DNA from 4 places in the Bacillus infantis NRRL B-14911 genome. Region 3 is predicted to be linked to each of the others. Evidence: riboswitches for the same ligand, from Rfam matches in the RefSeq annotation. Region 3 holds a riboswitch; each other region holds the start of a gene.
What was found. A riboswitch is a leader RNA that binds a small molecule or an ion and turns the genes downstream of it on or off. The one in region 3 is predicted to bind cyclic di-GMP.
Positions count from the first base shown of each region.

Region 1: linked by a shared signal. The riboswitch ahead of N288_RS20685 (hypothetical protein) and the one ahead of N288_RS04220 (sensor domain-containing diguanylate cyclase) in region 3 are both predicted to bind cyclic di-GMP.
Region 2: linked by a shared signal. The riboswitch ahead of N288_RS05675 (diguanylate cyclase) and the one ahead of N288_RS04220 (sensor domain-containing diguanylate cyclase) in region 3 are both predicted to bind cyclic di-GMP.
Region 4: linked by a shared signal. The riboswitch ahead of N288_RS03045 (hypothetical protein) and the one ahead of N288_RS04220 (sensor domain-containing diguanylate cyclase) in region 3 are both predicted to bind cyclic di-GMP.

Region 1 covers NC_022524.1:4,119,545-4,127,058, forward strand. The annotation lists gene N288_RS20680 (S-layer homology domain-containing protein) at 1-2,895, opposite strand, end outside; gene sinI (DNA-binding anti-repressor SinI) at 3,111-3,260, opposite strand; cyclic di-GMP riboswitch class I at 3,276-3,362, opposite strand; gene N288_RS20685 (hypothetical protein) at 3,561-3,788, opposite strand; cyclic di-GMP riboswitch class I at 3,887-3,969, opposite strand; gene N288_RS20690 (alpha/beta hydrolase) at 4,134-5,642, shown strand; gene N288_RS20695 (methyl-accepting chemotaxis protein) at 5,720-7,000, opposite strand; gene N288_RS20700 (helix-turn-helix domain-containing protein) at 7,377-7,514, shown strand, end outside.
Region 2 covers NC_022524.1:1,068,355-1,075,868, forward strand. The annotation lists gene proC (pyrroline-5-carboxylate reductase) at 1-303, shown strand, start outside; gene N288_RS05665 (GNAT family N-acetyltransferase) at 306-818, shown strand; gene N288_RS05670 (ATP-binding protein) at 828-2,090, opposite strand; cyclic di-GMP riboswitch class II at 2,381-2,463, shown strand; gene N288_RS05675 (diguanylate cyclase) at 2,536-4,155, shown strand; gene N288_RS05680 (HEAT repeat domain-containing protein) at 4,155-5,201, shown strand; gene N288_RS05685 (glycosyltransferase family 2 protein) at 5,201-6,613, shown strand; gene N288_RS05690 (hypothetical protein) at 6,610-7,514, shown strand, end outside.
Region 3 covers NC_022524.1:794,568-802,081, reverse strand. The annotation lists gene N288_RS24235 (hypothetical protein) at 1-101, shown strand, start outside; gene N288_RS04230 (DUF4085 domain-containing protein) at 154-1,356, shown strand; gene N288_RS04225 (DmpA family aminopeptidase) at 1,393-2,454, opposite strand; gene N288_RS04220 (sensor domain-containing diguanylate cyclase) at 2,511-3,470, opposite strand; cyclic di-GMP riboswitch class I at 3,555-3,639, opposite strand; gene N288_RS04215 (excalibur calcium-binding domain-containing protein) at 3,754-3,963, opposite strand; gene N288_RS04210 (HNH endonuclease signature motif containing protein) at 4,244-4,807, shown strand; gene N288_RS04205 (M24 family metallopeptidase) at 5,159-6,292, opposite strand; gene N288_RS04200 (sodium:solute symporter family protein) at 6,308-7,514, opposite strand, start outside.
Region 4 covers NC_022524.1:554,394-561,907, forward strand. The annotation lists gene N288_RS03035 (DEAD/DEAH box helicase) at 117-1,262, shown strand; gene N288_RS03040 (amidase) at 1,691-3,163, shown strand; gene N288_RS25610 (hypothetical protein) at 3,240-3,374, shown strand; cyclic di-GMP riboswitch class I at 3,462-3,546, shown strand; gene N288_RS03045 (hypothetical protein) at 3,592-4,470, shown strand; gene N288_RS03050 (PadR family transcriptional regulator) at 4,626-4,955, shown strand; gene N288_RS03055 (DUF1700 domain-containing protein) at 4,942-5,505, shown strand; gene N288_RS03060 (DUF4097 domain-containing protein) at 5,502-6,455, shown strand; gene N288_RS03065 (glycoside hydrolase family 66 protein) at 6,517-7,514, opposite strand, start outside.

The DNA.
Region 1 (7,514 bases), 1.6 Mb from region 3:
AACATCAAATGCAAAGTAGGCCTGTTTTTCCAGCGCTTTATAGGTTTCTGCTGCAACACTCTCTCCATCGATTTTGAGTTTGATATTTTCATAACTGCCCGAAGCAGAGGCTGCTTTAAGAATTGTCTCTTTTGTAACAATAGAGTCATTCTTAACATTCAGGCGCAGTCCTGTTTCTTCTTCTCCGCCTGTTATTTTAATCCCTGCCGGCTCTGACTCGATTGTATGGGTTCCATCTGAAACGAGCGTATAATACTCGACTTTATCTTTTCCAATCAGCTCCGGAGAGTAGATTTTGAAATGATAGAGGCCATCATCATAGCTTGGCTGCAGATCAGCCGATCTGTATGCCCCATTGCTGTCCGTTCTGTAGAAGAGGCGCATTGTTTTTACATCCTGGTCATCTGCGGCGTCAAACAGGAGCTGCAGATCTTCCTTCTCGTTTACTTCTGTGATACTGGAAAGATCCTCAATGGCAGGTGCTTTTGTGTCTTCCTTAAGCTCTGCCTTTGCTGCCGGGACCTGGGCCTTCATGACCGCACCAGGGGTTGCATTGTCTGCCCCCGCACTGATTTTGACCATTTTGGTTGTTTTATCAGTAGGAAATGCATAAAATATGCCCTTATTGGCAGCAGTATCCTTCTTATTCGGCTCATCATTATAGAAGGACGCTGCTATTTCCCGGCCGGTATTAGTCGCAATGACAATGCCCCTGTCCCCTGTATTGGCCATCCCATTGGAAACCATTTTAAAGAGATTCTTATTTTCTTCGAGATTGGAAGAGTAATTGCTGTTAAAGTCTTTTGCTGTTTTATCAGTATTTCCTGTGTTGATAATCCAGAAAACAACAGCTTCACCTGAAGGTATAATAATATCCTCTTTTTCCGGCCCCCAGATCAAGTCTGCTTCGGGCCCTTCCATCGGATAGCGGTAGCGGATTTTATAATCCTTAAAGTTAATAGGTTTATCTGTATTGTTATATACTTCAATAAATTCATAGCCATCCAAGCCGTTCACATTAGTAGAATCAGGCACAACTTCAGTAATGAGCAGCGGCGGCACTTCATTCTTCGCATATTGGGCCGGTGTGATATCCGCTGTAGCCTCACCGGTGCTGCTGGAGTTGATTCCGTCGGTTGCTTCTATTTTGTAGACAATCTGTTTTGACCGCAGATCCGCTTCAGGGATGACTGCTTCATAAACATTTTCAGCTTGCCCGCTTACAAGCATTTTGACCGTTTTCCATTCAGCTGCTTCTGCAGCCCGGTAAGAGAGGGAAACAGCCTGCACTTCTGTGTTATCTGTAACGGTTGCTGAAATCACCGCATCCTGTCCGCCTTCAATTTCAGTCTGTACTTCATGGGTAATGACTGGAGCTTCACTGTCATCTGACAGCTTCACCGGTTCTGAAGGTACCTGTCCAGGCAGAACTGACCCTGGTGCTGCTTTTTCGCTGATTCCAGCCTTCACCATATCTCTGCCGGCTGCTGGAGTTTTATAAGTGATGCCGCTATTCTGGTATACATCAGCACTGCTGTTATTATAAGACGCTTGCGCAATCTCTGTGCCAAGATCATCGGCTATGATCAGCGTGCGTTCCGATCCGTTTGCCATCCCATCATTATGAATTTCAATGACCTGGCTGGCATCCAGGCTGGTGCCGTAATTCTCATTGAAGCTTTCCAGCCCGGTTTCATCATTGGCCCCATTTTTGATCCAGACCACGGCAGAGCTCTGCGGCTCTATCATCTTATCTTCAGCAAGATCCCAATTTAGCTGGTTATTATTCGGGTATCGATATATGATTTGATAATCTTTCAGGTTTATTGCCTGATCGGCATTATTATAGATTTCAATGAACTCGTACCCATCCTTGCCATTAACATCTGCAGTATCAGGAGTGATTTCCGTGATCATCAGCCTTGGCTTTGACTGGGGTTCTGTTTCTTGAACAGTTTCTATCTTTGTTTGAACAGGCATTGATTTATCTGCCGGAAAGGCAGTTGTATTCATTCCATCTGCTGCTTCGATATAATAGGAAAGTGTACCGCCCAAATAGTCGGCAGACGGTATTGCCGCTGCATATGTATTGTCACCATTTTTAACAAGAGGGACAGACTTCCACTTCATGCTTGCATGGCTCTGATAATAAACCACAGCAGTCAGCAGCTCCTGGTCATCCTCTATAACCGCTTCGATTTGAAGATCCTGGCTGCCTTCCACCGTATCGGCAGGAGTATGGGTGATGACTGGAGCCGTATTATTTTCTCCCTCTGGCACGGAAATTTGACCAGCACTAATTATTCCCGGTGAAGGTGCTCCTTTAATCTGAAATGGGAGCATTTCTGCTGATTCCGGCTGGCTTTTAAAATGCTTAGAGAGCCCTTCTCCTGTTTCATCCCTAACATAGCTGGCAAAAGAAACCTCGGCATTCTGGCCGTCGACAATTTTTATTCCCCTATTGCCAGTGTTGGCCATCCCTGTGAATCCGCTTCCTGTGAACTCAAGAATTGCTTCATCCGGCAGCTCAGCTTCATAATGGTCCCGGAAATCCTCTTTGGTTTTGGAACTTTTGTTATACCAGAGAACGACGGTTTCATTCGGCTTCAGAACATACTCTTCAAAAGATAAAGGCAAATCTCCGCCTTTCCCGTCTGTATATACATAGTAAAACTGAAAGTCTTTAAGGTTTATCTCCTGAGCTGTTGGATTATGCAGCTCAAAATACTCATAATCCTCTGCACCCTTAATGTCAGGAGCAATTTCCGTAATCAGCAGCGAATCAAGCTTCAGCGCTTCCTCCGCCTGAACCGCAGACGAAAAAGGCGCCAGCATGCCGCCCGTAAGCATTGAACTCATCAGCAAATGACCAAATTTCGATCTCTTTTTCCCCATCCCTCAACAAACCTCCCCAAATTTCTCTCAATCCAATTGTAAAAATGGAACATGAAGGGATTGTTGGAAAATTGTAAAGATAGAGTAAAGTGGTTAAAGTGGTGACAGGCACCTCCCGATATTTGAAGATTCTTGTCGAAAAAAAGAAACGCCATACCGGAAGGGTAGACGTTTCTTGGTTCTATGTATGTTCCTGTTGTTCTTAAGTAAAAATTTCAATCAGTTTCTGTTATATTTTCCTGCCTGATCCAAAAATCATGTTCTCTTCTAAAAAAGCTCTCTACTTCTCCCAAGGTCAAACCAACATTTCTTGCTTCCAGCAATAATTCGATCCACTCTTTTTCTACTTCATTACTCATACCCATAACCGTTTCCCCTATTGCGGCAGCCCAGCCGTCTTAACCATACATGGCCTTAGACCTGAGGCTTTGCGCCCTTATCTTTCAATAAGTTTGCGTTTCACAGAAATGTAGTACAGGTATAAAGTACCCCGCAAAATGAAAAATTAACCATTTTTTTTACGACAGAAACCTACATAGATTTGTCGAATTCTTGAAGCTAATCCTCAAAAACTTCTATTATTCTCTTTTGATTTCCCAGTTGTATAAATGAATGACAACAACAGCAAGAAAGCGAAGGAATTTTCCCTTCGCTTTCTTTTAATGCTACACTATAGCAGCATGTCTCCCGCTATAAGATGGAAGATGATGCTCGAGCTTCCTGCCTGCTGCCTCAAGGTTAGCCAGGCATTCTCTCCGCAGGCTGTCCGTGCAAATAAAATTATAGTTTAGCTCCCGTTCCAACTGAGAAAAGCTGGCTGATAGATTCTTCCCGCTTTCAACAGCTTTACTTAACTGCTCCTCAAAAAATTCTTCCGTACCAAAAAAATACATGATTATGCACCCTTTCCTTTCAGTCACTATGCCAAAAGGTTCGGCCGATTAGCTCTGAAAGGACTAAGCATAAAATCCAAAGCTATCCGCGTTATCACCCTGGCAGCCCGACTATCATAGCTTACGCCTTAGACTCGCGGCTTTGCGTCCTTATTTTTCAATAAGTTTGCCTTTTTCAATATTCATACTATTATCATATTACTTTTGTCCTCTTTTATCAATTGCTGCTGCTAAATTTATAGCTTTTTTATATCAAAAAAATGTTTATTTTTTCCTAATAAAAGGGAGTTCCCTGCCGATAATAATGTAAATGGCTTTTGCCAGAATGAATTTTCGGAGGGCAACATGAAAACGACTAAACGAGGAATAAGCTATAAGTCGATTAAATCAGCCAATCCTGATGCAGAGACTGTTGTCCTCACACATGGACTTGGTCTGGACAGCACTGTATGGAACCTTATTCTTCCTCAGTTAGCAGATTATCACATCATACTATTTGACTTTAGGGGTCACGGATACAGCAGTGCTGCAAATGGATCTTTATCCTGGGATATACTGAATGACGATTTCGAATCAGTATTGGACGAGGCAGGGTGCTCCTCTTTTCATTTTATCGGTCAGGGCTTGGGAGCTTATTTCGGCTCACAGTGGCAGGACCAGCATCCTGGCAGCATCCTGTCGTTCATTGTCTTTTCCACGCCAGCCATCAATTTGGCCGATTGCATAAGAAAATCACCTTCAGAGAAAAACTTGCCGCTAATTGATAAAGAGGGGCTGGCAGATTTTTGGATCACACATCTTCTTTATAAATCGATCGGCCCCAATTCTTTTCTTATAAGAGATGCTTGCTCAAGGCTTGATTTGCCATCTTATTTTTTGGCAAGGGAGTTAATCTCTGGTTCTTCAATTATTCATTTTAAACATATGGAGATACCAGCCTTGTTTTTAGCCGGGGAATTTGATCACTTTTATCCGGCCTCCGTTGTCATGCTGAGCAGCGATTATATCAGAAAAAGCAGAAAATACATCATTCCTTCAGCATCCCATTTAATACAGCTGGATCAGCCTGAACTGACACTATCCAAATGCCGGGAGTTTCTGGCCGATCCGGCAGTGATGTCGGCAGTGAAGCCCGATTCGGGAAGCTCTTATACGCAAAAGCTGCTTCTCCAATTGGAGGCAGCTTTTGAGACGCCTCCTCCAAATGGAGATAAGATTGAAGTTTTCATGCTTGATGAGTTTAAAGTGACAGCGGGAAATACAATAATTGAAGGAAAATGGAATCAGCGCAAGGCGAAAGAAATTCTCGCTTACCTGTGCCTGCATGGACCAGTTTCCAGGAATATTATTGCGGAGGTCTTCTGGCCTTCCCTGCCTGTAGCCAATGCCCAGAACCAGCTGCGCGTCAGTTTGACGCACCTGCGTAAAATTTTTCAAAGCGGCGGGATTCCTGACCCCTTTACGATTGAAAACAACATCATTTCCATAAATAGAGCTATAGAAATCGACGCCCTGAAATTCTTCCACCTGTTGAATCAGGCGCTCGAAGCAGAGAACTGGGCTGTTATAAAGCTGTTAAAATCAAAGGTATCAGGCAAGATTCCGCCGAAGCTTATGCCGCAGTTCAAAGCCAAATGGGCAGATGACTACAGGAGGGACTTAGAACTCTCCATCATCAGACTGCTCAATCTAACTTATAAGAAGCATATGCATATGAGAGAAATTTCTGAAGCATTAAATGATATGCAGCTGCTCCTGAAGCTGGCTTCAGAGGATACAAAGCTATATAAGGAAATCAGCGATCTATACCAGAAAGTCAGTATGGCTCCTATTGAAATCTGGGAACCTGCTTAAAACTCCAGAAGATTAGACTAAGCAATTATAAAAAGAAAGGACAGCGGCAAGTTAAGTTGCCGCTGTCCTTTCTTTTTTCAGCTTTCAACCTTAAATTTTTGAAGCAGCCCATTAAGGTTTGCAGCAATATCATTAAGGGCTTCCGATTCTTCTTTGACTGTCTCCATATCCGCAGTTTGGCCGTCAACATGGCTGACAACTTCCACCAGCCGTTCATTGACATGCTGGAATTGAGAGGATAACTCTTCAACACTTGCTGCCACCTCTTCACTTCCTGCTGCCATTTGTTCACTGACCGCCGATATTTCCTGGATGCGCCCGTTCACGTTATCTACAGATCCCAATATGTTTTCAAAGGATTGTACAACAGCCTCGATGGATAGCTTGCCGCCTATTACATCCTGATTGGTCTTTTTCATCGCAGCGGATGTGGCATCCGCATCCCCCTGGAGCTGCTGGATGATGGCTGATATGTTGGAGGCAGACTGATTGGTCTGGCTGGCCAGATTCCCTACTTCATGGGCGACAACCGCAAACCCCTTCCCATGCTCCCCGGCCCTGGCCGCTTCTATGCTTGCATTCAGTGCCAGCAGATTTGTCTGTCCGGCAATGTCCGATATTTCCTTCGTTATAACGGCAATTCTTTTTGAACCTTCAAGGAAGCTGCTAATGGCCTCTTCAAGTGAATTGAAGGACTGGTCGATACCATGCATTTTTTCAGCAGCCTCAAGCACCTGATGCTTTCCTGAAATGGCAAGGCTGGCCGTTTCTGCTGAAGCCTGATTGACCAGGCTTGAGGTTTCAGCTGTGTTGCTGACGCCTACCGACATCTCATCCATCGTGACAGCAACTTCATTGGCCGATTGCAGCTGCTGATAGACAGTCTGCTGAAATTCCATGATCTGCTTTTTGATTCCCTGGAGGCTCTCATTCGTCTCTGCGACTCTTTGCTCTAATGAACCTGAGGACCTGGATACAGTACCTCCGGTATCCTTGACACGTGCAATCAGCTCCTGAAGGCCGGCTCTCATATGCTCAAGCGGTGCACTGATGCTTTTCAGCGGTCCCAGCTGCTTAATGTCAGCCGGCTTTGACAGATCTCCCTTGCTCACCCGCTCCACAAAACGCTGGATTTCATTGAACGGCTTTGCATACGAAGCAAAATTAATAAATCCTGAGAGGATAAATGCTATGATGATCAATCCCAGCAAAGCAGCTGATTCTGCCGAGAACACCTGCTTTTTGAAAATCAATGAATAGATGGCTATGATGATCATGCCTGAGACAGCAGCCTGCATTGCGACATTCAGCATATAAACCATTATTTTTTTAATGACATCATTCTTTTTATTCCCCATTATACTCCCCTATTCCCATTTTCATATAGTTCCTTTAATGGATATATCGGTATAACAGCAGGGAAATTTAGCTTCATACAAAAAAAGGCAGCAGACGATATCAATTTTTTACAAGGCTGCAACTGACAAGCATTTTGTTAAGAATTCTTTCTCCTGTTAACGTAATGCATTATTCCAGGAGCTGATTATTGAAAAATTTTCCCAACTTTATGCAATTGTAACTTTTTACCTATTATTGTATGATGATACCAAAGACCCACCAACCCCTCTTCAACCGCACCCTGCTATTAATCAAACGTTTGATTAATAGAATATTCTTACACTTATTCCCCTTTGCTGGTATACTATTCCTACGGGAAAAGTAGGAGGTAAAAGCATGAGAACCGGAGCGCTAATCAAGTATTACCGGACAAAAAAAGGGATGACACAGAGGGAATTGGCCCAAGGTGTCTGCTCCATCTCCCACCTTAGCAAAATAGAAAACAACTCCAAAGAAGCCCATGATGGCACGATC
Region 2 (7,514 bases), 270 kb from region 3:
GGATCTTCACCTGCTTATGTCTATATGTTCATTGAGGCTCTTGCTGATGGCGGCGTCCTTCAGGGGCTTCCAAGGGAAACCTCGTACCGGCTGGCAGCCCAGGCAGTGCTTGGCGCAGCCAAAATGGTGCTTGAGACAGGTAAGCATCCGGGTGAATTGAAAGATCAGGTATGCACGCCTGGGGGAGCCACTATTGAAGCGGTAGCTGAGCTGGAAAAACAAGGCTTTCGGTCTTCGGTCATTTCGGCCATGCATAGCTGCACCGACAAATCAAGGCAGCTGGCAAAAAAACAGGCGGAATAGTCATGATTATCAGGACAGAGCAGGAAGCTGATTATAGCAGATCAGAACATGTCCACAGGCTTGCTTTCAGCCGTGAAAACGAAGCCGCCCTTGTCAGAGCCATCCGAAGCTCGGGGGAGTATATTCCTGAACTATCGCTAACAGCGGAAGATGGAAAGGATATCGTGGGCCATATCATGTTCAGCAAGGCAGTGATTGATACAGGGGAAGGGGAAGTGCCTACCTTGGCGCTTGCCCCGGTTGCTGTCATGCCCCAGCGGCAAAATGAAGGGATAGGATCCCTTCTTATAAGAGAAGGTTTGAAACAGGCGGAACTCCAGGGCTTTGCTCATGCCGTTGTATTGGGACATCCCGATTATTATCCGAGGTTTGGGTTCCGGCCTTCCACAGTTTTTGGGATTTTTTCACCTTTTCCTGTACCGGAAGAGGTATTTATGGTTATGGAATTTAAGGAGGGATCATTAACTGGAATCAGCGGGACGGTAAAGTACCCGCCATCATTTGATCATGTGTAAGAACAGCTGCTAATCAGGACATTTTTCAGCAGGAAGCAGGATGGTAAAGGAGGTGCCTTTATTCAGCATGCTTTCTGCTTTTATTTTTCCGCCCATTCCCTCAATGATCCGAAAGACCACCATCATTCCAAGCCCCGTCCCTTTCCCTTCTTTTGTTGAAAAATACGGTTCCCCCAGCCTGCTGAGCTGCCCGGAGGTCATCCCCTTGCCTGTATCAGATATCAGGAGCTCCGCTTTGTCGTCCTGCAGCTTTGCCGATATAGAGAGGACTCCTCCGCCAGGCATTGCTTCGATGGCATTTTTAAGAAGGTTTAGCAGGCATTGCTGAACCTTTGCATCTTCTCCTTTGATATATAATTCTTCCTCTGTGTCGCAATGGATTTCAACAGAATGGGCATTCCCGTAGGGTGTGATCAGTTCAACCGCTTTTCTGATTTCCCCTTCTAATGAAAAACATGAATTTGTTTCACAGTGCGGCTTGGCAAATGTAAGATAATCACTGATGATCACTTCCGCTCTGTTCAGCTCTTCAAGGGCTGTGTCTAAATAATAGGAACGCTTTCCTCCGCCTGGTTCTTCTTCTTTTAATAACTGGAGAAATCCTTTCGTTACGGTCAGGGGATTTCTCACTTCATGGCTAATGCTGGCAGCCAAATGGGAAATGACCTCCATTTTTTCTGTCTTCATTACCGCCCGGTTCAGCTGCTGGTTCTGTACGATCAGCTCAATGGTGTAGGCAGTCAAAAACGCCCCCAGTGTCTGGGTGATCGTATAAATGGCCATGAAACCGAGGCATTCCTTCAGTTCGGCTTTTGAAAACAATAGCATGAACGCTGCGATGGATACAAGAAAAGACAAGAGTGATACTGTAAGCAGCTTCCGCCGGGTGTCCATGATAATGAAGGATGGGTGAAGCTTATATACAATAAAGCCGGCAAACAAACCGGTGAGAATATTATAGGCCGCCCCGATCCCTCCGAGGGGAATGCGGATAAAGATGACAAAAATGAGCAGGGCGAGGATGACTCTGGGACCTCCGTATAATCCTCCCAGCAGGAATGGAATCCATCGCAGATCAAAAATAAAGCTGCTGTTCATCTTGATTGAACTGATCAGGCAAAGGGAAGCAGTTATGATGCTGATGCCGGCAATAATATACTCGCGGTGGCGCAGAAAAAGCGATTGAAGGCGGCTGGCAAAAAGGAGCTGGAAAGAAAGCATGACGATAAGAATGATCAGCAGGTTGAACAGCAGGTCTTTAATATGCTCCATTGCTTAGTCCTCCTATATTTAGATATATATTCCTAATTTTACAAATGCATGTCCAAATCGACAATATCATCTTATTGACAAAAAACCGCTTTAAGCGACATATTCAGACAAGGGAAAATGGTAATAATATACCATTTTTTCCAGGCGGCATATTGGCGTCTGCATCTTGTTGGTTTTTTCGGTATACTCAAGGCAAATGAATAAAATATATATTGACTTAATATGACAGGAATCATATATTTTAATTGGCTTGCAATTGTCTGTTTCGACAGAAAATGCAAGGGTGTTTTAAGAATATAGAACACTGTGATGAGCGGTTTTTATTTGCACTTTAAACCGCTTGGAGTGACTAGTGCAGCCGGCCAATGATCTATGATGGCTGGTTTTTATTTTGGCCGGGGCCTCTGCTTCCTGGCTGATGCTTAGGATGAAAGAGGTGCATTTAATGAAGCTTGATAAATACAAAACTTTATTGTTTCAAAAGATTAAGAATCAAATGACTCTTTGGTTTGAACAGGAAGCGGAAACTCCTGTGAACAACGAAGATGTTTACCGTTTCCTTCACTCCATCAAGGGGACAGCAGGAACTCTGCAGCTTGTCGGACTCCATCAGGTGGCAGGCAAACTGATGGACCAGGTGGAAAAGAGCAGCGAAAAAATCTGGGGAAACCGGGAGCTGCGGGATTTTTTATATGAACTGATGGGCCTGAGCTATGAATATGAACATTTCCAAAGAGAAGAGGAGAAACAGAGTCTTCCAAGGGATGAAAATATGCCATTGATCCAGGTGATTGATGATGATGTATCCATGCTGATCCTCCTTAAAGATGCACTGGAAAGCAAGGGCTGGATGGTTATGGCAAATACCGAGCCTGAAAAAGCTGTCGACCAATTCTTTGATATGAATCCCGACTGTCTTATCATCGATGTTAATCTACCGGGCAAAAGCGGGTTCCATGTGCTTGAGGATATTCAGAAGCATACGAATAAAAAGTTTATACCAAAGCTGATGATCAGCATAATGAATGACAGAGAAACGAGAATAAAGGCTTACAGGCTGGGGGCGGATGATTTTATTTCCAAACCTATTGACCTGGAAGAATTCCTTATAAAGGTAGAGCGGCATTTGGACAGGAAACAAATATTTGACCAGTCTGTCCTGATCGATGAATTGACGCAGGTATACAACCGCAGGTTCCTGAAGGATTCTCTTAAACGGTATTTAAAAGAACTAGAACGGAGCAATCAGTATTTTTCTATTGCCGTCCTTGATCTGGATCATTTCAAGCAGGTGAATGATATGTACGGCCATCCGGCCGGAGACCGTATCCTGTCGGAGTTTGCCCAGTATCTGAAGGATCATGTCAGGATTGGAGATATAGTGTTCCGCTATGGAGGAGAGGAATTCATCCTGCTGCTTCCGCGCACCAATGACCATGACAGCAAGGAGGTCGTCTCAAGGCTACTTTCCGGCTTCTCAAGCCGAACGTTCATAGAGGGCGGGGCGGAATTGAAAATGACCTTCTCGGCCGGTGTATATATGGTCCATGATCCTTCTGCTACTGTGGCAGAAGCAATCAAGACGGCTGATCAGGCTTTATATAAAGCAAAACGGAACGGCCGGGCCAGGGTGGAAAGTGCCAATAAATTGATCGGCGGCCATTCAAGGAAGGTTCTGAATGTATCTGTCATTGATGATGATGCAATCATCAGGACCATGCTGATGAAAATCCTGCAATCCATGGAATTCGAGCATACCAGCCTGGATATCCAGGTGTATGAGGATGGACAGAAGTTCCTTCAATCCGGCCGTATGGAGCAGAAAGGGGAGCATTTCCTTATTTTGGACGGAATCATGCCTGTAATGGATGGGACGGAAGTTCTCCAGAAGGTGAAGGAAAATCGGAATGCAAGCCGCGTCCATGTTTTAATGCTGACAGGCAGAAAAACGGAATACGATATTGCCAGGGCACTGAAGCTGGGGGCAGATGATTATGTGACAAAGCCGTTCAGCATCACTGAGCTGCAGGCAAGAATTCATCGCCTGATCCAGAGGATGTCATAATGAGACTAGATCAGGAACTGTTTGTTCTCGCTGCAGCGGCCCTTTCCATTACAGGAATATTGACAGTCATACTGGTGTATCTCGTGATTAGAAAAGCTTTTGAAATAACAGCAAGGCGGAAGGTTGAAGATTGGAAGCAAAAACTGAACCTTCCGCTGTTTTCTTTTTTATATGAAGGGAAGCAGCTGGAGGAAGCTGCCCTGGCTGACCGGGCAAGCCTGCTGGCTGCTGAGGAGCTCCTCGGTCATTATGCGGATATCCTTGAAGGGGAGCAGGAAAAAGAAAATCTTTCTTTTTTTGCAGAGTCCTATCTTAGGGGCCATTATGCCAAAGGACTTCAAAGCAGAAAGTGGAGTACGCGGATAAATTCGCTTTATCATATAGAGGATTTCCATTTGAAAAGTCTGGAGGGAGAAGTACTGCGGATTGCCGAAAGCGGGGGAAGCTCAACTTCTGAAAAAGTCCAGGCCTTCAAGATCCTGGCAGATTTCCAGAGTGAGAATCTATTCATGCTGCTGGATTCCCGGAGTTTGCCGTTCTCGGAATTCGATCTCAGGAATATTCTAATCCGGCTTGATGACAAAGGTTTTGGCCGATTTGTTGAAGGCTTTAGAACTTCTCCGGAAAGACTGCAGTTTGCTGTATTGGATGTGATTGCTGTCAACAAGCAGCTTGGTTATCTTCGTTTTGTGGAAGAGGTGTTCATGTCCGAGGCGGGGGAAATGAGGCTCCGGGCATTGAAGGCATTAGCTTCAATAGGATATACAGAGGATATAGCCCCTTATGAGGAACTCGCTGAATCTTCCAGCTGGCAGGAACGGATGCTTGCCGCCAAGCTTTTCGGCAGCTTAAAAGACGAAGGGCTGCTCCCAAGGCTGGCAGAAATGCTGCACGATTCATCCTGGTATGTAAGATCACAGGCAGGCCAGTCTATCTTGGCTTTTTCAAAGGGGAAAGAAATATTGCAGAAAGTAATTGATAGTTCGCATGATCCTTATGCCAGGGATATGGCTTGGGAATGGATGCAAAAAGGGGAGCGGCACTGATGCTGGCAGTTTTATGGGAGAATGCCGCTTTGTTTTTTGGCTGGTTCATCGCTGTTTATATGGTGATTGTCATCTTTTTTTACACAGTTGTTCTTGCTATTTCGATGGTTCAGCTGCGAAGGGAATACCGTCTTAAGCGCGACCGGATCTATGAGGAATATATGAGTGAGATTTATACAAAGCCTGTTTCCATCATTGTCCCTGCCTATAATGAAGAAGCTGGGATCATCCAGAGTGTCAGGTCCCTTTTGAGCATCAGCTATCCTGAGTATGAGATTCTGGTTGTGAATGACGGATCGAAGGATGGAACACTGGCAAAGATGATAGGGCACTATGAAATGATAAAAGTGGATAAGGCTGTCAGAAAGCAGGTGGAGACAAAGGAGATTAAAGGTATTTACCAGTCCCGCCTGCTGCCTAATTTATACTTGATCGATAAGGAGAATGGAGGAAAAGCCGATGCGCTCAACGCCGGCTTGAATATCTCCCATTATCCTTATATCTGTTCCCTGGACGGGGATTCTGTCCTGGAGCATGATGCGTTCCTTAAGGTGATGAAGCCGATCATTGATTCGAATGAAGAGGTGATTGCATCCGGAGGAAGCATCAGGATTGCGAATGGCTGTGAAATCAAGGATGGAAACCTGCTGAAGGTAGGGCTTGCCAGGGAACCGCTCGTCATCATGCAGATCATTGAATACCTGCGGGCTTTTCTGATGGGCCGCATCGGGCTGAGCCGTCATAATCTGCTGCTGATCATTTCGGGTGCATTTGGCGTTTTTTCAAAACGTTGGGTGCTGGAGGCAGGCGGGTACAGAACCGATACTGTCGGCGAGGATATGGAGCTTGTGGTCAGGATGCACCGGCTTATTAAAGAAAAAGGGCTGAAGAAGCGGATCGTCTATGTCCCCGACCCGGTCTGCTGGACGGAAGTGCCGGAAAGCGCGACTTTCCTGAGGAAGCAGAGGGGCAGGTGGCACAGGGGGCTGTTCGAAAGTTTGTGGACTCACCGGAAGCTGACCTTTAATCCGAAATATGGGGCAATCGGGTTCATCTCCTTCCCGTATTTCTGGGTTGTCGAATTTTTCGGGCCGATTGTCGAGCTGCTTGGCTATGCCTATGTGGTGCTGTCACTGTTCCTTGGGGGGATTTATCTGGAGTTTGCCATTCTGATCTTCCTGCTTTCCTGCCTCTACGGTTCTATTTTTTCAATGGCAGCGGTTTTGCTTGAAGAATGGAGCCTGCGCAAGTATCCGAAGGTGTCTGATTTGCTGAAGCTGTTCTTCTACTCTCTGACAGAAACCTTATGGTATCGCCCTCTAACAGTATTTTGGAGGTGCGAGGGCATCTGGAAGCTGATCAGGGGAGATAAGAGCTGGGGAGAAATGAAACGAAAAGGTGTGTCTGAATGAAAAAAATGTTTACGAAATCACAGGCTGCCGTATTCGGTGTGGTCGTCGGCATTCTTTTGCTCCTGACAAGTCCTTTCTGGCTGTGGCAGCTTGCACCGGACAAGACGCTAGAGGCATTGATCATTGATAAAACCGTGCCTGATGAAACTTACCGGGAGCATAAAGGCCTTGTCTGGATTCTGAACAATGGCAAATGGCAGAGAAGAAATGGCGAACATTATGAGGTAAAGAGCGACTACAGCGGGTTTAAGCCGCTTGGGGAAGATGAATATAAAGTAAAGCCGCTTCCGGAAAATCTTGAAAAATATGATGTCTTTTATCTCGCTGACCAATACGGTGTGTATGAAGAGGAATTTTTCGGCAGCAACAGTCTGGGCGAAAGATCGGACAGCATCTATGGTGGCCTTCAGGCTGAAGAGGCTGACAGGCTAAGGGATGCCCTTATTCATTCAGAAGGAAAGACGCTGATTGCTGAATTCAATACATTTGCAGACCCGACAGATGATGCTGCCCGGGAGAAAATCACCTCGCTCCTGAATATCAGCTGGAGCGGCTGGATAGGCAGATATTTTCCTGACCTGTCATCTGATGAAGTCCCTGTCTGGGTGAAGGAACAGGAAAAGAGCTGGGATTATGAAGGCCCTGGCCTTGTACTGGTCAACAAAGACAATCATATTGTGGTATTCGGCGAAGAGGACCTCGAGGGAGAAGGTGCCCTTTTCAGCTACACCGAAGCAGGGGCTGAGAAGCTGGGTGCAGAGGGGGAGTCCCGCTATTCATACTGGTTTGATATTGTTGAAGCGAATAACCAGGAGGAAGTACTGGCAACCTATCAGCTTCCCCTTAAAAAGGAAGCAGAAAAAGAACTGGAGGGATACGGGATCCCATCCGTCATCCCGGC
Region 3 (7,514 bases):
GAAAGTGTCAGTTTTGCGGTGAAAAGGTTGCCAAGGAGCATCGGTTTGACAATGATACATGCCATGGCTGCGCATCGCGGCAATTTGGGGTTGTTTACTAGATTTAATGGAGATGTACAATATACTACTTTACCAATGATTTGAGGTGCCCCAATGTGGAATCTAACAACTCAAGCAAAAGAAGCATTCTTAAAGCATAACCTCCTCTCCATTCCTGAGACAGACTCTGACTGGGAAAGCACCTTGAGAGAAGCCAAGGAAGAAGGAGAAGATCTCCCTGCCCGCCTGAAAGAGGAACTGGAGGATATAAAAGCTGAGCTGCTGACTGTGCTCCCGAGCCGCTTTGTTCCTTATCTTGAAAATGGAACGCTCAATCAGCCTTCCCTGCCAAAATCGGTCCGGGAGGAATATATTCAATGGATGCGTAATAGTGACAGGGAGTTTGAACAGGTTTTGGATGCCGCATACGAGCAGACAACACAGGCTGCTGCCCATTTATCACCTGCTGTCCAGGAAGTTTTCACAGATAGCCTCCATGATGCCATCATAGAGCGGATTGAGCGGGAGAATGGCAATCTTCATCTTTATATCAATACAGAGAGCGGTTTTTCCACCAAGCCTTATATTCACATTACTTTCCATGATATCACTGAAGAAGAAGCCGCTGAGCAGCTGCAGACCGGCCAATGGCTGATATACTATGAGCTGCAGAAAACGGCTGCGGGCTTTGCCTTCCGTGTTCTGTTTGAATGCCCGGATGCCCAGTGGACCATTTATATGAAGGATTTGACTGTGCAGTATTTTTATAGGCCGGTGCTTTATACAAGATTAAAAGATGAAGGAAAATTAGAAGATATGCTGCTTGGGGAATATATCGCACAGCTGCCGCAGGGTCAGCGCTATTGGCTGGCTGCGCCTGACTTTATAAGCGAGATTAGCAGCTTGGAGGAATCCGTTCTTCTAGCAGATGGAAAGCTGGAAGTAAACCAAATAAACGCAGTGGTTACAACCTCAAGCGGGCAATACACCTACCCTTTGGAGGAATATAATCCGATCGGCTTCATCTACACTGACATTGATGAAGACCCCTACGCACACTTAAAGGAGCCGGTCCCGCCGGAAGAGCTGGAAGCTGCCATTTTCAGCGGGATCCCTGAACAGCAGGTCCGCGCCTGGAATACGATGTACACCAGTCCTGAAGAGCATGCGGAGACGATCAATCTTATCATGGAGAAGCTGGAGTTTACCGAAGAAAATGAAATGATGCTGTTCGTTTATGCAAATCATTTTTATAAAGCTGGGGTTTTGACTGAAGATAATATGAAAAAGTACGGAGAATTGATTGATCATGAATAGGAGCCTTGCCCCGCAATATTGGGGGCATGGCTTTTTTTACACCAGCCGGATACCATTCTCCCGCAGCAAATCACTCAAAGCCGGCCGCACATTCCCATTCCGGCCCACCACCCGTGTTGCCGCTGCCAAAGAATTCAGGACAGCTTCTTCCGTTGCATCGCCTGCCGCCCTGAAGGCCAGATCGATATCCTCTTCATGTATTATAGAAAAGGTCAGGCGATCTGCCGGTTTTTCATGAGGGATTTTCGCAGCAGTCGAAAACCCGATGACAACCTCGCCGCTTCCCGTCCCGATGATTGACCCCGTCCGGGACAATCCTGTAACCGTCCTTTTAATAATTCGATTTAGCTGCCTCTCTGACACAGGCAGATCTGTAGCCACAATGATGATAACTGAACCTTTATCCTGCTCCTCCTTAGCTTGGATAGCCTCACTCAGCTCTACCCCGACCGCTTTCCCATTCACCCGCAGATCCTTTAAACCGCCGAAATTCGTCAGCACGAGAACGCCCAATGTATATGTCCCATGGTCCATCTCCATTACCCTTGAAGCTGTCCCGATCCCGCCCTTCAGCGAATAGCAAAGCATGCCGGTCCCGGCTCCAGCCGTTCCCTCTTCCACCTCGGCCGAGGCATTCTGCAGTGCCTGGAAAACATGCTCCCGCTCTATAAACCCAGCCCTGATATCATTCAAAAACATATCATTGCATTCACACACCACCGGATTTACCGTTCCAGTCGTCCGGCCGATTTCGGGATTAGACTCCAGCATATACTGAATCAAAGCATCTGCCGCTGTACCGATGCCGAGCGTGTTGGTCAGGATGATCGGGGATTCAAGCGTACCCAGCTCATTGATCTGAATTGTTCCCATACTCTTCCCAAACCCGTTGATCACATGGGTTGCGGCGATCAGCTTTTCTTTAAAAAGATTCCCCGGATGCGGCACAATCGCTGTGACACCGGTTTGTTTGGCACCATCGCTCAGCGTCGTATGCCCCACGGTTACGCCTTCCACATCTGTGATGCTATTGCGCGGACCTGTCTGAAGGGTTCCTATTTTTACTCCATAGTCTCTGATTCTTTTTTTGGCAGGCATTTTTATCCTCCATTTTTGCGAAGAAAGGCATCTCTCTCCCATCTGTTAGGATAGATTCAGGCACCTTTTTTCGTTCTTTTATGCTGATACATATGGTTATCCGCTTCAACAAATAAGCGTTCCATTACGCCTCGGGAATTTTCACTGAACGCAAAGCCTATTGATAGGTTGATTTTGACTTCCTGGCTGCTTTCATTATACCTGCTAATCTCTTCAGCTAGCTTTTCGGCCAGTAACTCCACCTGTTCTTTTTCCTTTTTTAAAAGAATGACGGCAAATTCATCTCCTCCAATCCTGGAAACATAAGCATCCTCTGTAAAAAAGCGTTCTAATAGATGTGCTGTTTCTTTAATTAGAAAATCCCCTGTTTTGTGTCCGTGGTTGTCATTTAAACATTTCAGACCGTCCAAATCACACAAAATGATGGCTGCAGCTGTATCCTCACGTTCATTATATTTCTCCATCATTTGCTCGAAGAATTCACGGTTATATATGTCTGTCAACGCATCATGGGCGATTCGATATGTCAATGTCTCCTCCAGCTTTTTTCTCTCATCGATATTCCGCACCACTCCTTGAAGAGCAACCAGCACCCCATTTTCATATATGGGAGTCGCATACTCTTCAAACCATCGATAGTTGCCGTCTTTATCTTTCCAGCGCTGAACGATTGCTTGATTGAAATCCACCTGTCCATGGACTTTTTTTTGGAGAATATCCATATCCTCCGGGTGAATATCCCTGAAGGCAACACCAGCGTCCTGATAGGCATCCGCATTGGATCCTTCGCCGAAAAAGCATTCAGCTGAAGGACCAAGATATTTGAATTGCAGCTCCGGATAGACTTGGCAATAATAAAGAAAATCCTTGGTGTTTTCGATCACATGCATATAGCTTTCATGATTTTTAAAAGAGTCCGTTTCTTTCTTTTTCCATCTTCTGAAAACATAAATCACACTCAATAAAACAGTCAGTGCCCCTAATCCAAAACCTTGTGCAAATTGTATGTTCATCATTGCTGTCCCTCTTCATTTTCCTCAATCCTTCAGCATAAAAAATAGACCAACCAAAACCGATTAGCCTATCGTCCATAAAGATGAATCGGTAACTGGCAGACATAGCCTTTTGGCTTTAGCCCCTATAGTTTTGCGTCTTCACCTTTCGATGAATTTGCCTGTATATTTATCTATTTAATTTTAAAGGATAAGCGGCAAGACTTCCAATTCAAACCATGGAGCCATGGGGACAGACCCCGTGGCCCAATATCAAAAAGAGCCAAGGGACCTGTCCCCTTGGCTTTTATTTTTCGCAAGCTATACTGTCTCCATCGCGGTCCTTTGATTTATTTGCATCATACAAAGCCTGGGATACATATGGTTTATATTTTGTCTTTCCACCCTTGTTTTTTGCAGAAGAAGAACGGGCTACTCCGCCTTTATAATCTTTGTTTAATTCTGTGCAGTTTTTATAGGTTTTGGCGGCACTCGTTGTTTTTGCTTCTGCGTTCATAGAGAAAGAAACACTTAAGATTAATAAGGATGAAATGATTAGAGTACTGGATTTTTTCATTTTGCACCTTCCATATATTTACTTTCATTTATCATAATCTAATATGGCTTCCATGACTAGACTTTTTGTAGAGTATTATCATTATTGGCATATCTATAACGGAGAAATAGTTAACAAGTCCCCCTTTATTCTTTAAAGAATAAATGACTAGACTCCCAGAATCCATTTCAGTCATTAGGGTATTTTAATATAAAGTCATCAAACAATGGAGCGGGTGCAAATGAAAAATGCCGATATCATTTCTTGTATTTGTGATTCAATTGAAAAAGGACATCTTAATTCAGGTTCAGAACTGATTAAATCCTATTATCCATTCCAAAAGGTCGAATATATAAAAAGAACATATACAAAAGCAGATATGTTGAGCATCTTCCAGCGAGATCATTTCATAGACCGCTATAGTGGAGAAAAATTAATTTTTCCGCCGGTATTGAGGATCCTTTCAATATTATACCCCGAAGATTTTCCTTTTCATACCAATTGGAGATACAGTGAGTGTCACCCCGCTTATTGGGATTTATTATGCACTATTGACCATATAGTGCCTGTTACAAAAGGAGGTAGCAATCATAAGGAAAACCTTGTTACTACCTCCATGAAGAGAAACAGTGCAAAGGCCAATTTTACTTTAGAAGAATTGGATTGGAAATTACAGACTCTTGATTTAGCAGAGCCGTGGGACGGAAAGTTAAACTGGTTTGTGAAAATGGTAAATGAAAATCTAGCCCTTTTAAACGTCTCTTATATTAGGCAATGGAACTATGCAGTTAAAAAAGGATTGTAAATCACCAGAAAAAGACAACCTAAAAAAGGAAGCGCCTATATGAGTTTTACCTACATGAAATGTACACAAAAAAGGGGAGGGTGAAATCATCCCTACCCTTTCTTTACCATTTAAGCTCTCTTAGCCGGAAATTTTAATTAGCGGAGATACCTTTCTTCCTAAGTTCACCTGGCCACATAAAGCGTTCAATTTCAGTATCTCGTATTTGCTAATCTAATCAATTGGTCCAATAAACTACCAACTTTACAGCTTATTCTACCAACTTTCCACTTTATTTTAATCAATTCATTGAATAATCTACCAACTCACCAATTTATTTCAATATTTCCTCCTGACAGCCCTCGTCCCAGATTAAAAAAGCAAAGACTCCATATCACGCGGATATTCCGTAATCAATCGGCAGCCATCAGATGTGATTAAAACCGTATCGGAATGCCTGAAGCCGCCCACACCAGGAATATAGATTCCCGGTTCAATTGAAAAGGCCATGCCTTCTTCCACAATTTCATGGTGGTCATACCGCAGGAATGGCTGTTCATGCGCTGAGACGCCAATACCATGCCCGGTCCGGTGGATGGCAAATTTTTCGAGCCCTGCCTGTTCAAATACCTGGCGGGCGGCTTTATCTACTTCTGATAATTTAACACCTGGTTTAATAAAATCGATAGCACGCTGCTGTGCCTCTATAGCGGCTTCGAATGCTTTTTGCTGCTCTGCTGTGGGTTTTCCGACGATGACCGTTCTCTCTAATTCTGCGCGGTATCCATTCAGACCAACCTGCCTGCTATGGATGATAACATCCCCTGCTTCAATTTTTCTGGTATTAGAGAACACATGCGGCATAATGCTTCTTGTTAATCCAGAGGGAGACATCACCACTAGATCAAGGACGGCATCAGGGTATTGAGTAGAGGCAGCTTCAAAAACAGCCGCATTTCCCGCTGCGTCGATTTCCATCTCGGTTACTCCTATGCCGATTCTCGTTAATGATTTACTTACCGCAAGATTCACTAATTGCCCTGCCTGTTCAAGCATATGAATCTCTTCCGCATCTTTAACAAACCGCATTTTATAAATAACTGCCCCGATATCCACCACCTGGTAGCCTAGTTCTTGGAGGGATAAAAGAATCTCTCCAGGGATAAACGATAGATCCACACCGATCTTTGCCCCATCAGGACTTTGCTTTGCCAAGACCTGGATATACTCGGCGTGTGTTTTCTCCACTCTTTCAGCATTTGGGTGCTCATAATACACAAGCACATCATCAATGCTTCCGCTTTCTTTTGCATGGGTTTCCTCAAGCCCGGGAACAATCATCGACGGTTTTTCATGCTGCAGATGAAAGATAATGGGCCTTGAATAAATTAAAGCTTTAAAACCCGTTAAGTAAAATTGATGATCCGGATTAAAAACAAAAGCAGCAGATATCGAGTGTTCCTCCATATAGTTTCCCAATTTTTTTATCCTTTTGGATGTATCCATGTTTAGCAGCTCCTTTTACAGATTATATTGGCCAGTTTGATTATGGTCGGCTGAAGCATTCTTGTTTTTGGTAAGCAGGCTGACAATGATCAGAGTCAGCACCGATAATGGCAGGGCGAAAAGAACACTATTCCAGCCTAATGGCCTGTCCAGCCCTATCTCCCACAGCATGGTTGCGAAACCGCCGACAATCATGGAACTCAGCACACCTGCTTTTGTGGCGCCTTTCCACATGACGGTCGCAAGGATGGCAGGAGTGAGAGAAGCTCCATACATCGTATAGGAATACATCTGGATAGCTAATACGCTCGGGAAGAACTGGCCTAACACATAAGCAAGGACACCTAATACCACGACAATGATACGGTTCAGCCATAATAATTTGCTTTCTGAGAACTCATTTTTACTAGAACGCTGAATCAGATCACGGATGATATTGCCGGAGGCAGATAACAGATAAGAAGTTGCTGTGGTAATAATAAAAGCAACAGCCGCACATAAAATCAGGAGCCCAATGACCATTGGCACTCCATCGATTGCCAGAGACAGAATAGCCGTGTCAGGCGCAATCTCCGGGAACAGAACAATCGAGGTTGTAGCGAGCATGATGGTCAAACTGATGACGAAAATACAGCCAACAATAAATCCGATCGTCGATTTGCGGGCTACATCCGGATCCTTCGCCGCAGAAAATCGCTGATACATGTTTTGGTCCCCTAATACGAGTAAAAACAGCGGCAGGAAGTAGCCGATCAGCTGCGGAAAAGTTAATCCGCCATTCCAGCTTTTATTCACTTCCGGCAAGGATACCGCCAGACCCTCAAATCCGCCGACGGCATTTAAAGCAAAAGGAAGTCCTATAATAAACCCGAGAATAATCAATACGGCGCTAAGGGCATCCGTATAAGCTACAGAGAACAATCCCCCGCTAACCGTCAAAAAGATGACTAGTGCACATATAATAATGGCGCCAATCTCCAAAGGAATGCCGGTAGTCAGCTGCAGGACATATGCTCCGCCTGTGAACTGATAAGCGGTAATTCCAATAAAAGCAAAAATAATGATAATAGAAGATATATAGAGGGCTCCCTTTCCGAAGCGCCGCTCCAATAATTCCGGCACAGTATAGATTTCAACCTGCCGGATCTTTCCTGCGATAAAATATAAGATGATTGCCCCTACAATCCCGCCGGACAGATTAAAAATAGCGGCAAATGGACCG
Region 4 (7,514 bases), 240 kb from region 3:
TCTGGAACATCATAAGCTAGTATCAGAACGGTACACAACTTTTTGTAAAACTGGGCATGCTCTAAAAAAGCAGCTCTGGAATAGATGAGATTTTTTTGCAAAAGAAGGAGATAGTTATGACTGAAAATCAATCTGTAGTTACCGGCCTGAAGCCTTTTATCCAGGAAGTCTGGGAAAAATCCGGCTTTAATGAGCCAACCGCCGTTCAATCGAAGAGCATCCCCTTTATCCAGGAGGGCAGGGACGTGATCGCCGAATCGCCGACAGGGACAGGCAAGACGCTTGCTTACCTGCTGCCGCTTCTTGATAAAATCGATCCCGGCAAAAAAGCGGTTCAAGCCGTTATTGTGGCCCCTTCACAGGAGCTTGTTATGCAAATCTTCTCGGAGGTCCAAAAGTGGGCAGAAGGAAGCGGCATAAAAGGAGCCACCTTCATCGGCGGCGCCAATACGAAAAGACAGCTAGAAAAGCTGAAGAAGCACCCGCAGATCGCTTTGGGCACGCCTGGGCGGATGCTCGAGCTGATCAAACAGAAAAAACTGAAGATGCATGAAGTCAAAACGGTTGTGCTCGATGAGGGAGATCAGCTCCTTGTTCCTGAGCATCTTGAGACAGTAAAGACCATTTTAAAGTCAACCCTTGCTGACAGGCAGCTTGCTTTCTTTTCAGCAACACTTCCTGAAAGCACCGCGAAGGTTGCACAGGAGCTCTCCGCTGATGCCGAGCTCATCCGCGTAGGGAAGGAAGAGGCAATCCCTTCAGATGTGGACCATATTTATTTTGCCTGTGAGCAGCGGGATAAAATTAAACTCCTTGAAAAGATCTCCCGTGTAAAGGATATCAAGGGGCTTGCCTTTGTAAAGGATATCGGCAATCTGGCTGTCCTTTCCGAAAAGCTTGATTTTAAAGGCGTGAAGGCCGGAATCCTGCATAGCGACCTGGACAAAATGGACAGGCAGAAGCATTTGAAAAATTTCCGCGAAGGAAAAAGCAGCCTGCTGTTCGCAACAGATGTGGCTGCAAGGGGCCTTGACATCCAGGGTGTCACTCATGTTGTGCACTATGATTTTCCGAAAGACATCAAGCAATATGTCCACCGCTCAGGGCGCACGGGCCGTTTCGGCGCAAGCGGGACGGTCATCTCGCTCGTCACCGAAAGGGAAGAACGCGAACTGAAGAAGTTTTGCCAGGAGCTTGGCATCACGCCGGAGAAGAAAATGTTTTATTCCGGTGATATCGTTGACGCTGATAGAAGAAGGTAATAGGGAGCTGACAACCCGGGTTTGGGTTGTCAGCTTTTTTTGTTGGGTTTTTGTGAAAAAATGTAAGGTGGAAAAAATATCGGCTGTTTTGGGTGGAATAATTGAAAAAGTAGGGTGAATACATGAAAAAGTAGGGTGAATAAACGGAAAAGTAGGATGAATAAACGGAAAAGTAGGGTGATTAACTTAAATTGACCGGGGATCCACCCTAAATGAATCAGGATCCACTCTAAATTGGTCTGATTCAACAAGATGGAACAGCAGAATTAAACCCAGCCTTAAAGAAAAAGATCATTTCCTAGAAAAACACCACAAATCCACCAGCGAATATTCGAGGTCCTCTCTAACCAACCTTCATTATAGTAAAGGATTCAGAAAATATGCTAAAATATGAAAGTAAACTCAATGTGAAAGGAATCGATTCCTATATGAAAAATCCAAGGCTGAAAAAGCTCCAGGAAGAATGGCTCCTGGAGGCCACTATAGATGAGATGCAGGAGAAATTGGAGAAGGGCGAGGTTTCATCGAAAGAGCTTGTGCTGATGTACCTGCACAGGATTGCGCAGAAGGATAAGAACGGCCCGGCCATCAACTCTGTACTTGAGGTCAATCCGGATGCTGTCCAGATTGCGGCGGCACTGGATGCCGAACGTAAGCTGAAGGGCAGCCGCGGGCCGCTGCATGGCATTCCTGTACTGATCAAGGATAATATTGATACTGCTGATAAAATGCACACCAGTGCCGGATCTCTTGCACTGAAGGAGTCGGTTGCAAAAGAGGATTCCTATGTGGCCGAAGCTTTAAGAAAGGCCGGAGCCGTTATTCTCGGAAAAACGAATATGACGGAATGGGCCAATTTTATGACAGAGGGCATGCCGAGCGGCTACAGCTCAAGGGGCGGGCAGGTGCTGAATCCTTATGGGCCGGGTAATTTTGATGTCGGCGGCTCCAGTTCGGGTTCAGGTGCAGCCATCGCTTCGAACTTTGCGGCAGTTTCTGTCGGAACGGAGACGTCAGGCTCGATTCTCAGCCCGGCAAGCCAAAACTCGCTTGTCGGCATTAAGCCGACGGTCGGCCTGATCAGCAGAAGGGGGATCATCCCGATTGCGCATTCCCAGGATACCGCTGGCCCAATGGCAAGAACCGTCAGGGATGCCGTTTACCTTCTCGATGTGCTTGCCGGCAATGATGACAGGGATCCTGCCGTGCAGAACAATCCGGAGTCAGATTATACCGAGTTTGCAGGTTTTCTTGATGAAAACGGGCTGAAGGGCAAAAGGATCGGCATTGCACGTGAAGTGTATTTTGATTATTTGAGCGGGGACAAGCTTGAAGTGATGAACCATGCGGTTGAACAGCTGAAAGCTCTTGGTGCCGAGGTGGTTGACCCTGTAGAAATCCCTTCTACAAAAAATAATTGGAAGTATGATGTGCTTACATACGAATTCAAAGCAGATCTTAACGCCTACCTGCGCGGCGTTGCTCCTCATATAAAAGTGAAATCCCTTGCCGATGTGATTGCCTTTAACCTCGAAAACAGTGAAGCAGCCCTTAAGTACGGGCAGACCATCCTGGAGGAAGCCGAAAGAACAAGCGGGACTTTGACTGAAGAGGCTTATATCAGCTCGCTTGAGGAGGATGTCTACTTTTCGACTGAGGAGGGAATTGATCATGTCCTGAAAGAGCATCATCTTGATGCAATCGTGACGCCGAACAATTTTGGAGCGGGTATTCCGGCAAAGGCAGGCTATCCTTCCATCACAGTACCGGCAGGCTATTCCTTAGAGAATGAGCCTGTGGGCATTACGTTTACCGGCACTGCTTTTTCAGAAGCCGGTCTGATCAGCATGGCCTATGCTTTCGAGCAGGGGACAAAAGTGAGGAAATCCCCTCTCCTGTAAGGCCGCCAAAGCAGAATAACACATAGTGAAAAGGCCCATACTACCAGAGAACACGCTAGTAAAGGAGCGAGGCAGCATGGGCAGGACAAAGCTTGGAAATGCAAATGCACAGCGCAACAATAATAAAAAAAGAGAAGGCTGGACAAGCGAAGAGCTGGTGGAATTCAACACCGGCACGAAAAGCAAGAAAGAAAATCAGCCTAAAGACTAAGAAGAAGGCCCCCGTCATCAGGGGGCCTTTTTGCGTAAAAAATACCTTTATTTTTCCTGAAAAGTGATTATAATCAAATTAACAACTTACTGATAAAGGCAAACCTGTCGAAAGGCAGGGACGCAAAGCTATGGGCCTTCCCGCATCAGCGGTTGGCTGCCAGGCTGCCGGGCTCCTTTTTATGGATGTCATGGCATCATACAAAGGAGAGTATACAATGACAATCAAATTTTTTAAGACAGCTCTTTTGGCTGTACTGCTCGTGTTTGCAGCCTGCCCCGTGAAAGGAGAGGCTGCTGATATGAACCGCTCAACCTGGCTGTGGGATACAGCAGCCATAAAGGACAGGTCTGATGAAATCATTCAATTCCTGGCGGACAGGCAGGCAGATCAGCTGTATCTGCAGATTGACCAGAGCCTGCCGGCCGCTGTCTACCAATCTTTTATAGAAAAAGCAAATGCCGGCGGAATCAGTGTCCATGCATTGGATGGAGCACCTAAATGGGCCACGGCAAAAGGTGAAGCAGCGATGCGCAGCTTCTTCTCCTGGGTAGCTGCTTATCAGGAGCAGGCAAGCCCTGCCCAGCAGTTTTCAGGCATCCACCTGGATATCGAGCCCTATCTTCTGCCAGGCTGGGAAAGCAATTATAAAAACACCGTGGTGAATTATCAGACCCGTATGCTGCAGGCAGCCTCCTTGTCCGCAGAGCTCAGTCTTCCGTTGGGGGCAGATATGCCTTTCTGGTTTGATGAAATGATGTTCAGCAATAAATTCGGCAAAGATTCCCTCGCAGGCTGGGTCATAAAGAATACTGACAGTGTGACGATCATGGCCTACAGAGATACAGCAGCAGGCCCTAATGGGATGATTGAGCTGTCCAGGAACGAGGTTGAGCTTGCGGCACAATATGGGAAAAAGATAGAAATTGCCGCAGAAACAGGGGCTTCTTCTGAAGCGGCGTATATCACTTTTTATGAGGAAGGCACACTAAGAATGGAAGAACAGCTTTCACTTGTCCGTGACGCTTATTCCTCAGATTCCCATGTGGGATTCGCTGTCCATCATCTTCAAAGCTGGATGGATTTGAGGCCATAATCATCTTTGGAAAATGCCTATTTTTAAAAAATAGGTATTTTTTTACGTTCAGTACCTTGTAATGTTCAATAGTGTATTGTATGATGGGTTTGTGAATGAATGGAAGGATTTACATGACTACTGAATAATGTTCACTACCGGTGGAGGTGCAAGGATTGAATGTTCAATTCAAGAAGGGTGTTCTTGAGCTGTGCGTGCTGCTGCTGATTTCTAAGAAAGATCAGTATGGCTACGAGCTCGCGCAAAACATCTCGGATAAAATCGAGGTGGCTGAAGGGACGCTCTATCCTTTGCTCAGAAGACTGACAAAAGAAGAGTATTTAACAACCTATCTGGCAGAATCAACGGAAGGGCCTCCCAGAAAATACTATTCACTGACAGAAAAGGGCAGGGATTATATGAATATGCTGATCGAGGAATGGCAGCAGTTTTCATTGGCGGTTAATCAATTTGTTGAGGAGGGAAAGTCCAGTGGCAGGGAATGAGTTTTTAGAAAGGCTGGAAAAGCTGCTTGGTAAGGTGCCGGAATATGACCGGCGGGAAATGCTGTACGATTATGAGGAGCATTTTGAAATCGGGCTTGCAAACGGCAGGACGGAAAGGGAAATCATGGAGGAGCTCGGTGACCCGCATGTCATTGCGCGCGACCTGCTTGCAGACTACAGGATTGTCAAAGCGGAGAAAACGCAGTCGGTCTCCAATATTTTTCAAGCTGCGACAGCGGCGGTCAGCCTCAGCTTTTTCAATCTGGTCTTTATACTTGGGCCGCTGATCGGCCTCGCAGGCGTCTATATTTCACTATGTGCGGTGGCGCTCGTTTTGACATTGTCGCCATTTGCCTTGCTGGGGTCTTCGTTTTTTACGGGCTTTGAGGATATGACCCTGAATTTCTTTGCTTCGCTGGCACTGTTCAGCCTGGGCCTGCTGCTTAGCATCGGAATGATTTATGTCGGCAAATTTTTCTACCGGGTACTTCTCGGCTATATCAAATTCAATGTCAGGCTAGTCAAAGGAAAAGGAGAGAAGGCGGCATGAAGAAAATGGTGGCGGGTTTGGTCGTTTTATTCCTGATCGGTGTCGGCGGTTCAGCCATTACACTCAGCGCTTCGGGAGGTCTGAATTTTAACACGGTTGAGATTAATCAAAGCGAGACGATAAAAGCAGATTCCATCCAGCATATCTCAGTAAATAGCGCTTCTACAGATGTGGTCATCAGGGAAGCTGGCAGCGAGAAAGATATAAAGGTGGCACTAACGGGGAAAGTCAGCAAAAAGCTCAAAGATGATTATAAACTGAAGGTCAGCGAAGATGACGGCACCCTGAATGTCGACCTTGATGTGAAGAATATGTTCCGCATGGGAGTGGTTATCATCCGTGATGTGAAAATCGAGATGCTTCTTCCGAAAAAGGAATATGAGGAACTGGCAGTACAGGTATTATCCGGCGATATCAAAGCGGAAAACATTCAAAGCAAGGACAGCATTTTTGAGACAAAGAGCGGTGATGTTGCGCTGAAGAGAATGGAAGCCGGAGGCCAAATGGAAATCCAGGTGGCGAGCGGCGATGTAAGGGTAGAAGATTCAAAGGCGAAGGAATTGAAGTTTAAGGCAGCAAGCGGGGACATGCAAATCGATGGGTCAGCCGCAGAGTCAGCAGATTTATATACAGCTTCAGGGGATATAAAAATCAGCGAACTTTCCGGGGATATCGCTGCAAAAATTACTTCGGGCGACCTGAACATCAGCAATGATCAGCTGGCAGCCAGCATTACTGCCGAAACGGCAAGCGGGGATGTCAATATTTCATTCAAAGAGGAGCCAAGCGATATGATGGTTGATTTTAAGGCAACCTCCGGGGAGGGCAATGTCCAGCTTGATAGATTTCTTTTTGAAGAAAAAGAAGAAGACAGGATTCTCGGCAAAATTGGTTCAGGCGAGCATGTGGTAAAGGTTCATACTGCGTCCGGGGATTTTAATCTAAACTAACAATAGCGTGTCCAGGCGGAAAGCCCGGGCACGCTTTTATTTTTGGACAGGAATCTGTGTCCTAGTATTCAGCAACCACCATATCCCAGTAGGTTAATGACGGAATGCTGAATATAACATTCCCGTTTTCCTGCCTGAACGGAAGCTCTTCAGGCCTGCTGCCTTTAATATCAGGGGAGGCAAACCATAGGTTTTTGACCTTCCGATCTTCCTCTAAACTAAATGTAAGGTCCCGCCGTTCCTTTGGCTTAGCTTGATCGGCATTTGTATCGCGCCATTCCATATGGACCGCATCCAGGAAGTTGATGAAATGGAGGATTTTCCTGTTTCCGGATTCTTTCGGCAGCACCCAGATCTTTTGCTGTTCAGGATCTCCCATCGCTAATGGCAGCCCTTCATGGGATATGATCGCTGCCTCAGAGTCCCGCGTATGATCTCGCAGGATATTCTCATAAGCTGTTAAAAAATCATAATAACTGGCCATTTCTTGCTGAAGGCCTTCGGACACCTGAAGTTGATTGTGAGGGAAATATTCCTTGGAAAGCATATGCTCGCCCAATTCCAGATGTGCTCCGCCATTGGAAAAGATAACAGCATCTGTAAGCAGGGCGCCGGCTTCATTAAACATTCCCTGCTCATCAGAATGACGGTAATTCATATAAGCGGCCAGAACAGAGGCCTGTCCGTTATTTGTAAGGTTCCTATTTTCATCCAGTATCTTCTTGAGATCCCCATAATGCTTATACGGATCCCATACTTCGGTATACAGAAACGCAGCACCTGCTCTGCTGATGGCCGGCTGGCCATACTGATTCACGGCATTCATCACAATCTCTTTTTCAGGCAGCTTCTGTTTGATTTTCTCCAGGAAAGGCTGGAAGCTTTCTGCAAGGTGGATGCTGTCTCCAAGCTCATTAAAAACTTCTCCCCTGTCACCAAGCTGATCGATATGCCAGCCATCAAAGCCCAGGTATTGGTATACCATTTTCTGCTGTTCTATCAGATGGTCCTGCCACCATGGATTGGTGGGATTCATGATCAGCAGATTGCTTTTCCAGC